Parasedimentitalea psychrophila: one gene and its partner. Each later gene encodes a partner of the first gene's protein in a complex. Links are inferred from orthologs where the notes say so. Each region holds a gene or a part of one and is shown in the gene's direction. Other genes may lie near its edges. The genes, in order: secA and secY.

What was found.
Region 2: the proteins of secA (region 1) and secY are in contact, whole or in part, in a crystal structure (PDB 3DIN), measured with the Thermotoga maritima proteins. The link is inferred for Parasedimentitalea psychrophila from one-to-one orthologs. Residues at the interface, in WP_004082002.1 of Thermotoga maritima: Glu261, Ala262, Arg263, Lys300, Ala301, Arg302, Thr303, Ile304, Ile305, Leu323, Tyr324, Asp325, Pro326, Val329, Ser330, Tyr333, Ile336, Lys340, Phe345, Val349, Glu363, Phe364, Tyr374, Ser375, Gly376, Gly377, Glu393, Ile395, Thr482, Ser483; in WP_004081795.1 of Thermotoga maritima: Glu108, Gly109, Glu110, Glu111, Ala236, Glu237, Arg238, Arg239, Ile240, Thr241, Ile242, Gln243, Tyr244, Ala245, Arg246, Arg247, Val248, Thr249, Gly250, Arg251, Arg252, Val253, Tyr254, Gly256, Ala257, Ser258, Thr259, Tyr260, Leu261, Pro262.

What each region holds. Positions count from the first base shown.
Region 1 is NZ_CP127247.1:1,680,766-1,690,073, forward strand. The notes cover bases 2,466-5,661. They hold secA (preprotein translocase subunit SecA), read left to right. Parts: upstream 2,466-2,767; coding sequence 2,768-5,461; downstream 5,462-5,661. Other genes in these bases: QPJ95_RS08115 (peptidylprolyl isomerase), read right to left, coding at 2,466-2,589. In the rest of the region: QPJ95_RS08105 ((deoxy)nucleoside triphosphate pyrophosphohydrolase), read right to left, coding at 114-512; bifunctional glutamate N-acetyltransferase/amino-acid acetyltransferase ArgJ, read right to left, coding at 509-1,735; more of QPJ95_RS08115, read right to left, coding at 1,738-2,465; QPJ95_RS08125 (hypothetical protein), read left to right, coding at 5,752-6,657; QPJ95_RS08130 (phosphate ABC transporter substrate-binding/OmpA family protein), read left to right, coding at 6,682-8,238; RadC family protein, read right to left, coding at 8,454-9,218. UniProt on the Escherichia coli protein: Required for protein export, interacts with the SecYEG preprotein conducting channel.
Region 2 is NZ_CP127247.1:2,137,611-2,143,653, forward strand. Bases 2,473-5,276 are described here. They hold secY (preprotein translocase subunit SecY), read left to right. Parts: upstream 2,473-3,094; coding sequence 3,095-4,459; downstream 4,460-5,276. Other genes in these bases: rplO (50S ribosomal protein L15), read left to right, coding at 2,509-2,982; QPJ95_RS10385 (adenylate kinase), read left to right, coding at 4,456-5,097. Also shown: QPJ95_RS10360 (DUF1127 domain-containing protein), read left to right, coding at 1-12; QPJ95_RS10365 (Gfo/Idh/MocA family protein), read left to right, coding at 270-1,274; QPJ95_RS10370 (potassium channel family protein), read right to left, coding at 1,729-2,205; rpsM (30S ribosomal protein S13), read left to right, coding at 5,386-5,754; rpsK (30S ribosomal protein S11), read left to right, coding at 5,770-6,043. UniProt on the Escherichia coli protein: The central subunit of the protein translocation channel SecYEG. Consists of two halves formed by TMs 1-5 and 6-10.

The sequences.
Region 1 (9,308 bases):
AAAACTTAATAAAACGTTCATAAAAGCCATGATTTCGCCGTAATCTTCCGTAAATAGCGGCTCAATTCAGCCTGAGGGTGATTGAGGCAAGGTAAGCTTCGTTAAAGTTGGAATTAGAGCCAGTCCCGAAGGATCGGGATAAGTGGGATGTCGGCGGCAGGCATCGGGTAATTGCGCAGATCCTTCGCCCGGACCCATTTCAGGGTCTGACCTTCTCGCGGCTGCGGGATACCTTGCCATTTGCGGCAGGCAAACAGGGGCATCAACAGGTGGAAATCATCGTAGCTATGGCTGGCAAAGGTCAGCGGCGCCAGGCATGAGGACCAGGTATTGATCCCCAGTTCCTCTTCCAGTTCCCGGATAAGCGCGATCTCGGGTGTCTCTCCGGGTTCCACCTTACCGCCGGGGAATTCCCACAGACCCGCCATGGATTTTCCCGGCGGGCGCTGCGCCAGCAACACCCGTCCTTCGACGTCAATCAGCGCGACGGCGGAAACAAGCAGGGTCTTCAAGATCTGTAATCCGCGTTGATCTGGATATAACCGTGGGTCAGATCGCAGGTCCACACCGTGGCCTGGCCGGTTCCAAGGCCCAGATCCACCTTGATGGTAATCTCGTCCTGTTTCATCAGAGCGGCCGCCTCTTCTTCGCGGTAGTTGGGCGAAACCCAGCCTTTTTCAGCGACAAGAACATCGCCAAAGGAGATCGACAGCAAATCCCGGTCGGCGTCGGCGCCGGATTTGCCGATGGCCATTACGATACGGCCCCAGTTGGGATCTTCACCGGCAAGCGCCGTTTTGACCAGCGGCGAATTGGCGATAGCCAACCCGTGGATCTTGGCATCACCATCGGATGCCGCCCCGGTGATCTGAATTTCAACAAATTTTGTGGCGCCTTCGCCATCCCTTACCACCTGATGCGCGAGATCCAGCATCACCGTCTCCAAGGCAGAGGCAAAGGCGTTACTGCCGGTGGCGTCAACGTTCGCGGCACCCGTTGCGCAGAGCATAAGGCTGTCCGAGGTCGAGGTGTCGCTGTCGACAGTGATACAGTTGAAGGTGCGGTTGCAAATCGACGTCAGCAGGGCCTGGAGGGCGCTCTGCTCTACCTGTGCGTCGGTAAAGATATAGACCAGCATGGTGGCCATATCCGGCGCGATCATGCCCGATCCCTTGGCGATGCCGACAATGGAAACCGTCTGCCCGTCAATCTCAACCTGAGCTGAGGCACCCTTGGCGAAAGTGTCCGTTGTCATGATGGCTTCGGCGGCGTCTTTGATCCGGGTCTCGGACAGTCCCTCCGCCAGTTCGCCGATTTTTGCAACGATACGATCATGTGGCAGTGGCTCGCCGATAACGCCGGTAGAGGCGGTGAAAACACGGGCTTCGGGCAGGGCAGTCGCTGCGGCAACAGCGCTGGCGATCTGCTCCACCGAGGTCTGACCAAAGTGGCCGGTAAAGGCGTTGGAATTTCCCGAGTTGACCAGAATGGCAGCACCATCGGGACCTCTGGTCGTCAATTTTGCCTGACAATCGCGCACCGGGGCGGATCGGGTCAACGACTGGGTGAAGACGCCGGCCACTGTGGTGCCGGGGACCATCAGGGCCAGCATCACATCCGCGCGGTCTTTATATTTCACGCCGGCCGCAGCCGAAGCAAACCGGACGCCGCCGACAATGGGCATGTCAGGAAAGCTGGCGGGGGCCAGCGGAGAGGGTGACAAAGACTGCGCCATGGTCAGTTCCTTACCAGTTCAATATTCTGCAAAATACTGGGGTCCAGATCTTCGAGCAAAACCCGCTCTATGGTGGCTGATGCGGTCAGTTCCGAGACCCGCGCCTCGACTGCCTGATTGCGCAGTTGGGTTGCCAGTTCCTCCCGCACGGCCTCAAATTCAGGTGCGGCGGATTTGCGGCGTTCGTTCAGAATGATCACATGCCAGCCAAACTGGGTCTGGACGGGCGCCGAAATTTCTCCCGATTTAAGGGTCAGTACTGCCTCTTCGAATTCCGGTACCATGCGGCCCTTGGTGAACCAGCCCAAAGACCCGCCGCTTGGACCAGAGGGGCCCGTTGATCTTTCTTTGGCCAAAGTCGCAAAATCAGCGCCGATGTTCAGTTCGACCCGCACAGCGCGGGCGTCTTCTTCGGTTTCCAGCAGGATATGGGAGGCATTGAATTCGTCGCCGCCATCGCCTTCGGAATAGGCCTGCTCATAGGCGGCTAGCAGATCTTCTTCGCTGGAGGCCATCTCCATCACGGATTCGATCACATCGGCAGCCAGCAATGAGCGTTTTTCATTTTCAAGAGAAAGCTGAACGTAATGCGGGACTTCACCATGCAGCGCCTGTTTCAGCGCCGTTTGCTGGATCAATTGATCCAAAATGGCATTGTACAATACATCCGCAGGCAACTGCTGATACTGGGCTGGCAGCACAGAACGGGACAGGATCATATGGCCAATGGTGATCTCTTCGCCGTTCACAATGGCAACAACAGTATTGGCATGTGGGGCGGCTGCTGCGGGCAGCGGCAAGACCAGCAAGGCGGCCAGCGCCACACGAGGCAAAAAAGTGAGACCTTTACGCATTCGATTCTTCCTATTTTGTTGCCGCAAACGGGCATGGCGTTGACACTGAATACCCTGCCGCTTACATCCCTTAGTGGCCCGTGGCAGGACCGTCATTCACATCCGTGTTTATGGGTTGTGAGCTGAGCGGGCAACCCTGCCAAATATTAGGGGCCAAGACAGGATCGTTGGAGAGCAAATGCTGGGTATCGGAACAATCGCCAAAAAGGTTTTCGGGACACCGAATGACCGCAAAATAAAGGCGACAAAGCCGCTGGTCGAAAAGATCAACGCGCTTGAACCCGAGTTCGAGAAGCTCAGCGATGACGGGCTGAAGGACAAGACCAAAGAGCTGCGCCAACGCGCGCTGGATGGCACCTCGCTGGATGATCTACTGCCCGAGGCCTTTGCCAATGCACGCGAGGCCGCCAAGCGGGCCTTGGGCCTACGCGCCTTTGACACCCAGTTGATGGGCGGCATTTTCCTGCATCAGGGCAGCATTTCCGAGATGAAGACCGGTGAGGGTAAAACCCTTGTGGCGACGCTACCGGCCTATCTCAATGCACTGACCGGCAAGGGCGTGCATGTGGTCACGGTCAACGAATACCTGGCCAAGCGGGATTCGGAGTGGATGGGCAATGTGTTCGCTCAACTCGGCATGACCACCGGGGTGATCTGGTCCAACATGCCGGAGGCTGAAAAGAAGGCCGCCTACGAAGCCGATATCACCTATGCCACCAACAACGAGCTGGGTTTCGATTATCTGCGCGACAACATGAAGTCGGAACTGAACCAGTTGTTCCAGAAGCATCACAACTTTGCGATTGTGGACGAAGTTGACAGTATCCTGATCGATGAGGCGCGTACCCCGCTGATCATTTCCGGCCCGGCCGAAGATCGCTCGGATTTATACTCCACCATTGATCTGGTGATTCCGCTGCTGAGCGACGACCATTATGACCTGGACGAGAAAACCCGTGGTGTGACCTTCACCGACGATGGCAACGACTATCTGGAGCAACAGCTGATGGAGCGCGGTTTGCTGCCTGAAGGTGCCTCGCTGTATGATCCGGAAAGCACGTCGGTGGTGCACCACGTCAACCAGGCTCTGCGCGCGCATAAGCTGTTCCAGCGCGACAAGGACTATATTGTTCGTGATGGCGATGTGGTTTTGATCGACGAATTCACCGGCCGCATGATGCCCGGGCGTCGTCTGTCCGACGGGTTGCACCAGGCCATCGAGGCCAAGGAAGGCGTCACCATTCAGCCTGAGAACACCACTCTGGCCTCGGTGACATTCCAGAACTATTTCCGTCTTTATGACAAGCTGTCCGGCATGACCGGCACCGCCCTGACCGAGGCCGAGGAATTTGCCGAGATTTACGGGCTGGCTGTGGTCGAAGTGCCCACCAACAAGCCGATTGCGCGGGTGGACGAAGACGACCGGGTTTATCGCACGGCGGCCGAAAAATACACGGCTATGATCGACGAGGCGAAGGTCGCAAATGCCAAGGGCCAGCCGGTTCTTTTGGGCACCACCTCCATCGAGAAATCCGAGTTGCTGAGCCAGATGCTGGAGAAGGAAGGCGTTAAACATAACGTCCTGAACGCGCGCCAGCACGAAAAAGAAGCGCAGATTGTTGCGGATGCAGGCCGGTTTGGCATGGTGACCATTGCCACCAATATGGCCGGGCGTGGCACCGATATTCAGCTTGGCGGCAACGTCGAAATGAAGGTGCTGGAGGTGCTGGCGCAAAACCCGGATGCCGATCCGACTGTTCTGCGCGCTGAAGAAGAGGCCCGGCACACCGAAGAAAAGCAAAAGGTGATCGACGCGGGTGGCTTGATCGTGATGGCATCCGAACGCCACGAGAGCCGCCGGATCGACAACCAGCTGCGCGGCCGCTCGGGCCGTCAAGGTGACCCTGGGCTGACCCGGTTCTACCTCAGCCTCGAAGACGACCTGATGCGCATTTTTGGCTCGGAGCGGCTGGACAAGCTGCTGACCACATTGGGCATGAAAGAGGGCGAGGCGATCATTCACCCCTGGGTGAACAAATCGCTGGAGCGGGCGCAGGCGAAAGTCGAAGGCCGCAACTTTGACCAGCGTAAGAACGTGTTGAAATTTGACGACGTGATGAACGACCAGCGGAAGGTAATCTTTGGTCAGCGCCGCGAGATCATGTCAGCAGCGGATCTTTCGGATATCGTGAGTGATATGCGTCACGAGGTGATCGACGACCTTCTCGACACCTATATGCCACCCAAAACCTATGCCGATCAGTGGGACACCGAGGGTCTGCATCAACAGGTCATTGAAAAGCTGGGCATTGATGTGCCGCTGGTTGATTGGGCGGCCGAAGAAGGTGTGGATGACGAAGAAATCCGAGAGCGCCTGATCAAGGAAAGCGATGAGTTGATGGCCAAAAAGGCAGTCGCCTTTGGCCCTGAGAACATGCGCAATATCGAAAAACAGGTATTGTTGCAGGCCATCGACTCAAAATGGCGCGAGCATCTGCTGACTCTGGAGCATCTGCGCTCGGTTGTTGGCTTCCGTGGCTATGCGCAGCGTGATCCTCTCAACGAATACAAGAACGAGAGCTTCCAATTGTTCGAAAGCATGCTGGACAGCCTGCGGGAAGCCGTCAGCAAGCAGCTGAGCCACATTCGCCCGATGAGCGAAGAAGAGCAGCAGGCAATGCTGCATGAGATGGCCGCACGGCAGGCGCAGTTGCAGGGCAGCGCAATCGCGCCTGGGCAGGCGCTGGCAGAGGAGCCCGCGCCGGGGTTTGTTGAGGATGATCTCTCCACTTGGGGTTCGCCATCACGCAACGATAAATGTCCCTGTGGCTCGGGGCAGAAATTCAAGCATTGTCACGGCCGACTGGCCTGATCTGCCGCTACAATTGTTCTAGAAGCAGCGCCCCTAAATCCCAGGATTTCAGGGGCGCTGTTTTGTTTGGGGCCAACATTCGTGGTTACTACTGGCCGGGTTTGTGAGCCGTGTTTGCGGGCCGGGGCGCCGCCGCCGAATGCGGCCCTCAGTCAGCCCAAACCCGTCTGGGAAGACTTTGAACCGACATGGATTGATTGCATTTGCCAAAGTCTCACCCGGCGCTGGCCACAAACCGGCCGTTTTTTAGTGTCACTTTTGTGTTAACTTATTTGGTGAGGTAAGTGGTGATGCTAGACAAACATATGATGGCTATGAGCGGAGTGACCCTGGTTGCGGCCTTGGGGATTGGCTTTGCTATGCAATACAATTCCGGCCCCGGTGATATTCAGTCAACAGTGCCGCCAGCGGCAGAAGAGGCCCAGGCTGAACTGGTTCTTCGCGACATTCGACTGACCTCAACCGTGAATATTGAGCCAGCAGATCTGATCCGTCGCGATCAACTGCCGGCGATGGCGTTCTCGCAAAAGATCAACTGCGCAGTGTCGGCACAGGCCCGTCCTGAACCGCAGGCCCTTGTTGCGCTGACCTTTTGGGCGCCGTGTAACAGCAGTGAGCGGGTTACCGTTCACCACTCGGGCCTGATGTTTACCGCAACCACGGATGGCGATGGCAGATTGTCCATGCAGGTTCCGGCTCTGGTGGAAAATGCGATCTTCATCATTGAGTTGGAGTCCGGCGCCGGCGCCGTGGCCTCCACCAAGGTGAGCGATCTGGACGAGATCGACCGGGTTGCGCTGCAGTGGACTGGCGGCAGCGGGTTTGAAATCCATGCCCGTGAATTTGGGGCTGATTACGGCCAGGGTGGCCATGTATGGTCGGGTGCGGCTGACAGGGGGCGGACCAGTCAGGTGCTGAGACTTGGCGATGGCCAGCAGTTATTGCCCCGTATGGTCGAGGTCTACAGTTTTGCCCGCAACATGACCGACGCCAATGGAACGGTCGCGCTGAGCATCGAGGCCGAGGTCTCGGCAAATAACTGTGGCCGTGAAATTTCGGCGCAAACCCTGGAGATTCGCGGTGGTCAAGGGCTGCGAACACGCGATTTAGTATTATCCATGCCAAATTGTAATGCGATTGGCGACTTTCTGGTGTTGAATAATCTTGTAGAAGACCTGAAAATCGCCGCCAATTGATCTGCGGTTCACTAGGGTTTCTATATGGCTTGGCATCGTGCGGCGGTTTGCGCCGCACTCTTTCTTTTTGGCTCCACCCTGTCCGCTTCGGCGCAGGACGTAACACTGTCCTCACCGGATGGCGCGGTTGAGATCAGCGGCGACCTGCTTGGCTTTGACGGCCAGTTTTACCGGGTGGATACCCAGTTTGGTGAACTGACCGTAGATGGATCCGGGGTGATCTGTGACGGACCGGGATGCCCCAATCTGGCGGATTTTGTTGCGGAACTGACACTGTCCGGCTCCTCGACCATGGCCGAAGTTCTGTTGCCGGCCCTGATCGAGGCCTTCGCGCTGAGAAACGATTACCAAACCCGCAGGAACAGCCTGGAAAACGGGTATTTTGAATATCTGTTGTTGCGGGGCGACTACACGCCAGTGGCGCGGTTCACATTTCTGGTCAGCAACACCGACGAAGGTTTTGCCGATCTTCTGGCCAACGAGGCAGATGTGGTCATGGCCCTGCGCGAAATCCGGCCAGAGGAGCGCCAACGGGCTCGGGGTGCCGGCATGGGAGACATGACAGACCCAAGTCGTAGCCGGGTTTTGGCGCTGGATGCGATGGTGCCAGTGGTGGCGCCTGGCAATCCGGTGACCAGTATTTCCGTACCGCAACTGGCCAGGGTCTTTGCCGGCGAGATCTCCAATTGGCAAGAGCTAGGCGGCGCAGATGCGCCGATATCGCTGCATCTTCCGGTGGCGGGCTCGGGCTTGAGCCAGGCGGTCGAAGATCGTCTGCTGGCGCCCGCGAAATTGCCGCTGTCGCAGGACTTGCGGCGCCATGATCGCAGCAGCGGCTTGGCCCGCGCGGTGACCACCGATCCGTTTGCCATTGGCATTGCCAGCTATGCCGAGACAGGCACTGCGCGGATGCTGACGCTGACCGGGTCCTGTGGGTTTGCCTTGGCTGCGGGGCGTCGCGCCATCAAAACAGAGGATTACCCGTTAAGCGCGCCGATGTTTTTGTACCTGCCGGCGCGGCGCCTGCCCAAGGTGGCGCGCGATTTTCTGAACTATACCCGTGGCCCGGCGGCGCAAGTGGTGATTCGGCGCGTTGGATTTGTCGACCAGGCGCCGGAACAGATCCCGATCAAGGCCCAGGGCCAACGGCTGGCAAATGCCATTATGGCAGCGGGCGAAGAAATTGACCTGGCCGAGTTGCAGCGCCTGGTTGGCCTGATGGATGATATGCAGCGGCTGACCACATCGTTTCGGTTTGAAACCGGGTCCACCCGACCAGACGCGCAGTCTCGCGCCAATATCGCTCAGCTTGCGCGGGCGATGGAGGCCGGGGTGTATGATACCAAGACGCTGGTATTTGTCGGGTTTTCCGACGGTGAAGGTGCCGCGGCTGGCAATCGAAATATCGCGATGAAACGGGCCGAGACGGTGCGGGATGCGGTGGTCAGGGCCGCTCAAACGGTCAATTTGGAGCGTATGCAAATTGAGGTGGAGGCCTTTGGTGAGGCGCTGCCGATGGCCTGCGATGACAGCGACTGGGGTCGCCAGGTAAACCGCCGGGTCGAAGTCTGGCTGCGCTGACCTGTTGGGGATAATCCGGGCAGCAGAGCGCGCATTGTCAAAGCCAATGTCTCCCGCCCGCTGTCGGTCTCTTCGAGACCCGCCCTCCGTTGGGCGTGGCGCCGCGCAAGCGCGGCGCCACGCCCAAGGCTGCAAGCGGCAGCGGCGATCAGCCGATGCAGGGCGCGGGGGCGGGAGCATTGCGAGGTATGGGGCTGTTCACTCGTTTGGCAGGGCTACAGGTAGCCCTCGCTACGAAAGCTCAACTCGCGGGATTTTCCGATGATCAAGTGATCGTGTAGCACCAGACCCAGTGCCATCAATGCGGTGTTGATCCGGTCGGTCATGTCGATGTCACTGGTCGACGGAGTTGGATCACCAGATGGATGATTATGTACCAGTATCAAGGCGCTGGCGTTCAGTTCCAGGGCGCGTTTGGCGACCTCCCGGGGGTAGACAGGCACATGATCGACGGTGCCACGGGCCTGTTCCTCATCGGCGATCAGCACATTTTTGCGGTCCAGATACAGCACCCGGAATTGTTCCGTTTCGCGATGGGCCATGGTGGTGTGGCAATAATCCAGCACCGCGTCCCAGCCGGAAATCACTTGCTGTTGCATGACACGGGCCCGCGCCATGCGGTGCGCCGCTGCCTCGAGAATTTTGAGATCGGCAATCACCGCAGCTCCAATACCCTTGACCTCCTGCAGCCGCTCTGTCGGAGCGGTGACCACCCGATTGAAATCCCGGAACTTGTTCAGCAGCGCGTGGGCCAGCGGCTTCACATCGCGGCGTGGGATGGAGCGGAACAGCACCAGTTCCAGCAATTCATAGTCCGGCATCGCAGTTGCGCCGCCCTGCATGAATCGTTGGCGCAGCCGGGCGCGGTGGTCCTGAATGTAGGACGGCAAGCGTCCCTTTGGCAGCGCTTGCACCGGCGCCTCGTCACTGCCCTGAAACAGCGGCAGAGATGTGTCCTGAAAGGAATCGCGCCGTGTCATGGCGTTAGGGTGCTCTCGTTATGGTTGATAAGTTGTTAACGTGCGGGGTTGAAGTTCGGGTTGATACCAGCCGTCACACCGTTCTGAATA
Region 2 (6,043 bases), 460 kb from region 1 along the record:
TACGGCCGCTAAAGCGTTTCCAGTTCTTGCTGGATCAGATCATCGGTCGTCGCGTTCCGGCCAAGGGCCAGAGGCGATGAAAACCGATCCAATGTGAACTGGTAAACGCTTGGAATTCATTCGACCCTTTCCTCCTCCCTGGGGTTTGAATGACCAGAAACGCCTCCGCACTGCGGGGGCGTTTTCTTTTGGTCAGACCGCCCTGTATGTTTGCCTTCTGGCGAAGTGGCCTTTAGCCCTTGTCCCTTACAGTGATTAAGGAGCGCGGGATGCTACGATGGGCAGTTTTGGGGACGGGGTTTATTTCCAATACGGTGGCGAGGGCCATCCAGCAAAGTGAGGGGTCCGAGCTGTGGACTGTCTCGGGCCGCAACCCATCGGCGGTGCAGGCCTTTCAGGAGCAATTCAGCATTCCGAACCATTCCATTGGATATGACGGCGCTCTTAACGATCCAAATGTGGATGTCGCCTATATCGGCCTGCCCAACCATCTGCATCACACACTGACCGCGCAGGCCGCTGCACAGGGCAAGGCGGTGCTCAGCGAGAAGTCCCTGACCACCACCATGGCGCAGGCACATGAACTGGTCAGCGCGGTGCAGCAGGCCAGTACCTTCTTCGTCGAGGGCTATATGTATCTTGCCCATCCGCTGTATCAGCGCCTGCAAGAGCTGCTGCTGGATGGGCGTCTGGGCGAATTGCGGGCCATCCATGGGCATTACGCGGCTGACATCTGGCAGGTGACAAACCCACAGGGGCGCGGCACGCTGTATAACCTTGGCTGCTACCCGGTGTCGCTGATGCATCTTGTAGTGCAGACCATGTGTGGCGAAGATATGTTTGCCAGCCGCCGTCTGGCTGGCTTTGGCGCGGTCTCAGCCCACGACGGCACCATCTGCGACGCCGCCATGACCGCCCGATTCGATAATGGCGTGTTGGCAAGCCTGCAATCGACGGACAGCTACGGCATGGCCCATGGCTTTACCATCAGCGGCACCAAGGGCGAGTTGCGCTTTGTCACCAATCCATGGTTGCCGTCGGACGGGGCGAACCACCTGCAATGGTGCCCCTATGATGGCGCGGTCGAGGACATCTTTGTCGAAACCGGCTTTGATGCGTTTTACCACCAGATCAAAATGGTCGAGCAGAACCTGACACAGGGCAGAACTGAGGCACAGCGCCCGTCGCCCCGCCTGCAGGATTCGCTTGAGATCATGGAGTTCCTGACCGAGTGGGAGGCCCTGTGCCTGCAAGGTGCCGCGCCTGTTGCATAAGCGGCGTACGCCCTGCTGAGCAAAGTGAAACCGATCTGACCTAGGTTACCCCTGATCGCGATCTCGCCGGGGCTGACACCCCCGGCACCAAACCGGAGCCTGGCCCTCGTAAAGAAGGGGGCGCATTTGAACCGTTCATTGCACGGGGCTTGTCCCCGTCTGCATCCACCCCGGCGGCGCCGCCATCATTTGCCCGGCCCCTACCGTTAGACAGTAGCTATTTCCGCAGCAACCGACAGGGCAGGGGCCTTGGCGGGCGAAAGAGCATGCGGTCGTGGTTTTTCTGGGAACTGAGGATGATGGAGATAACATTGCAAGAAATTAGTTTTGCGACTATATTCATCTTATAAGGGGATACTAACTTTAACTATCAGCTGAAGGGAGGCTTGAGAGTATGACCACTAAAAACTATCGCATCCTTCAGACTGTCGGAACCGCGATCATGGGCGCTGCTCTACTTGTTGCCAGTGGTATCGTCGTTGCGATGATTATCTGACCGCTCGGGTTGAGCGGCAAAGAAGGCGACGCCAACTATCATACCTAAATGCAGGTTTCCGACGATTGATTGGAACGCTGCAAAGCCGCGTGCGGCAGCGTCAGGGCGGAAGTCTCCATACCCCAACGTGGAAAATGTAACCGCAGAAAAATAGAGATGATCCCAAGTCGACGGGGCCAGTTCCTCGGATGGGCCGCTGATTCCGTATATTCTGTAGGTTATGGCAAAGGCGAAAATGGTCTGAGTGATCGAAACGGTTGCGTCAGTGGCCAACCTAATAGGGTTTGGCCAAAAGTGATGAGATGTCAAAAATGGGATCGTGGCCACCACAAGAATGAAATAGGCAGTCGACCACAAAAGCAAAATGGCGGCCCCAACCTTCTCAATTGCCGGGTTTTCCCCAACAAAAACGGGATTGATAACTTCCAGTAACATGACCACGCAGAATAGAATGGATGCGAGCGTCCAGAGCCGCCGTGTGTTGCTGCCTGTTGTGCTGGTTTTCTTGGGGAAAAGGAATCTCATAACGCTTGGGGCTGACCTGAAAATGAGAAGTTGGGTTTCGCAACTTTTGCGTGCAGCAGTCGGAAAGGCAAGAACTACCTTCCACTCTTGATCCATCCCCCCAACCCGTCTATAGGCAGCCAATGGCCATCCGGGTCATAGAATCAAAAACACTATATGCCGTGGTTGACCCGAATACGCTTCGTGGGTCACATCCGGCTAAGGAGAAGCGATATGAGACTTAACGAACTGAGCGACAATCCTGGCGCCACCAAAAAACGCAAGCGCATTGGTCGTGGTCCTGGTTCCGGCACCGGTAAAATGGGTGGCCGTGGTATCAAAGGTCAAAAAGCACGTTCGGGTGTTGCCATCAAAGGGTTCGAAGGCGGTCAGATGCCTTTGTACCAACGTCTGCCAAAGCGTGGCTTTAACAAGCCGAACCGCAAGGCATTTGCTGTCATCAACCTGGGCCTGATCCAGAAATTCATCGACCTTGGCAAACTTGACGCTGCGTCGATCACCGAAGCCAGCCTGGTCGAATCGGGTGTTGTGCGTCGCAAGCTGGACGGTATCCGCGTCCTGGCCAAAGGCGAAATCACCGCCAAAGTCACAATCTCTGTTACCGGCGCCTCAAAAGCAGCCGTTGAAGCAGTAGAAAAAGCTGGCGGCGCTCTGACCTTGGTCGCAAAAGTAGCTGCAGCTGAGTAAGCGCTTGTGAGCGGCAACAATGCCGCTTACATAGTCTTCAGTTTTCCAATTAACGCCGCCCAAGCCGGAAAATGGCTTTGGGCGGCGTTTTCGCAACAAAGAGACCTTTTTCATGGTATCAGCAGCAGAACAAATGGCGGCGAACACGAGCTGGTCAGCGCTTGGCAAAGCGACAGACCTGCGTAATCGCATCCTGTTCACCCTGGGCCTTTTGATTGTCTACCGTTTGGGTACATTCATTCCGGTTCCAGGTATCGACACAATCGCCCTGCGCGAATTTATGACACAGGCCGGCCAGGGTATTGGCGGCATGGTGTCGATGTTCACCGGTGGTGCCCTTGGCCGAATGGGCATCTTTGCCCTCGGCATTATGCCCTATATCTCCGCTTCGATCATTATCCAGCTGCTGACCTCTATGGTTCCGTCGCTGGAGCAGTTGAAGAAAGAGGGCGAGCAGGGCCGCAAGAAGATCAACCAATACACCCGCTTTGGCACCGTGGCTCTGGCAACCGCCCAGTCTTATGGGCTGGCCGTGTCGCTGGAAGCAGGTGAGTTGGCCACTGAACCCGGCATGTATTTCCGTCTGGCCTGTATGATTACCTTGGTTGGCGGCACCATGTTCCTGATGTGGCTGGGCGAGCAGATCACCCAGCGTGGTCTGGGCAACGGCATCTCGCTGATCATCTTCGTCGGCATCATCGCCGAGGTTCCCGCCGCTCTGGCGCAGTTCTTTGCCTCGGGTCGCTCGGGTGCCATCAGCCCTGCGGTTATCGTGATGGTGCTGGTGATGGTGATCGCAATCATCATGTTTGTGGTGTTTATGGAGCGCGCCCTGCGCAAGATCCATATTCAGTACCCGCGCCGTCAGGTGGGCATGAAGGTCTATGACGGTGGCTCGTCGCATCTGCCGGTCAAAGTGAACCCCGCAGGCGTGATCCCGGCGATCTTCGCCAGCTCGCTGCTGCTGCTGCCGACCACCATCTCCACCTTCTCGTCGGGGGCGACCAATGGTCCGGTGATGTCCTGGCTGCTGGCCAACTTTGGCCCCGGTCAGCCGCTGTACCTGCTGTTCTTTGTGTCGATGATCGTGTTCTTCGCCTATTTCTACACTTTCAACGTGTCGTTCAAGCCGGATGAAGTCGCCGAAAACCTGAAGAACCAGAACGGTTTTGTTCCGGGCATCCGTCCGGGTAAGAAGACCGCCGAATATCTTGAGTATGTGGTCAACCGCGTGTTGGTGCTGGGCTCGGGCTATCTTGTGCTGGTGATGCTGCTGCCGGAAATCCTGCGCGGTCAGTTTGCCATCCCGTTCTACTTTGGCGGCACCTCGGTTCTGATTGTTGTCTCGGTGACCATGGACACCATTCAGCAGGCACAAAGCCATCTGCTGGCGCATCAGTACGAAGGTCTGATCGAGAAAAGCCAGCTGCGCGGCAAGAACAAGAAGCGCAACCGGCGGGGGCCATCGCGCAAATGAATATTATTCTGCTAGGCCCCCCTGGTGCGGGTAAAGGCACCCAGGCCCGCCATCTGGTTGAAACCCGTGGCATGGTACAGCTGAGCACCGGCGATATGCTGCGCGAAGCCAAATCCAGCGGTACCGAGATGGGGCTGAAGGTCGCCGCCATCATGGATACCGGCAAGCTGGTGACGGACGAAATCGTCATTGGTCTGATCGAAGAGAAGCTGACATCCGAATCGGGTGCTGGTTTCATCTTTGATGGCTTTCCGCGCACCTTGGCGCAGGCCGATGCGCTGGCGGCTCTGCTCGCCAAGCTCGGCCAGTCGCTGCACACCGTGGTCGAGATGCGGGTAAACGACGATGCGCTGGTTAAGCGAATCACCGGGCGGTTCACCTGTGGTGGCTGTGGTGAGGTGTACCACGATGACATCAACCCCACCGCCAAGGCGGGCATCTGTGACAAATGCGGCGGCACTGAAATGACGCGGCGCGGCGATGACAACGAAGACAGTCTGCGCACCCGGCTGATGGAATACTACAAAAAGACCTCGCCGCTGATTGGCTATTACTATGCCAAGGGCGACCTGCGTCCGGTCAACGGTCTGGCTGACATCACCGAAGTGCAGAAATCGATCGAGGCTATTCTGGGCTGACGGCGGTCTCGGATCTGGAATTATTTAAGGGCAGGTTTTCCTGCCCTTTTTCATGTCAACTGCCCCGGCTATGTCAAGAAAGCCGAGGCCAACCACAAGGTGGGTTGACGATCCGTAAAATACCTCATACCCAGTCCCATCCCTACGGGGAATCAATTCCTGCGGATGGGTTTGACTCATCTGCAAGGCTACCTCGAAAATACTGGGCCCAACGGCGTTACTGTCAGGGTCTGGTGTTGTGAAAAAAGGTTCCGGAGCTACGGAATCGCAACAAAAGGAACGTATAACGTGGCACGTATTGCCGGCGTAAACATCCCGACTGCAAAGCGGGTTCCAATCGCCCTCACCTATATCACCGGAATCGGTACAACCACAGCCAAGTCTATTTGCGAAGCTGTGGGCATTGACGAAACTCGTCGTGTGAACGAACTGACCGACTCTGAAGTTCTGCGCATCCGCGAGCACATCGACGCCAACGTCGACGTCGAAGGCGACCTGCGTCGCGAAACACAGATGAACATCAAACGTTTGATGGATCTGGGTTGCTACCGTGGCCTGCGTCACCGTCGTAACTTGCCTGTTCGTGGTCAGCGGACCCACACCAACGCTCGTACTCGCAAAGGTCCTGCCCGGGCTATTGCTGGTAAGAAGAAGTAAGGGAGGGTTTGATCAATGGCACGCGATAAGACTCGTACGAAGAAAAAAGAGCGCAAGAACATCGCCTCCGGCGTTGCTCACGTTAATAGCTCGTTCAACAACACCAAGATTCTCATCTCGGATGTTCAGGGCAATGCAATTGCATGGTCCTCGGCTGGAACCATGGGCTTTAAGGGCTCGCGGAAATCCACGCCGTATGCTGCTCAGCTGGCTGCAGAAGATGCAGGCAAAAAAGCACAGGAACATGGTGTTAAAACTCTGGAAGTCGAAGTTCAGGGCCCCGGTGGCG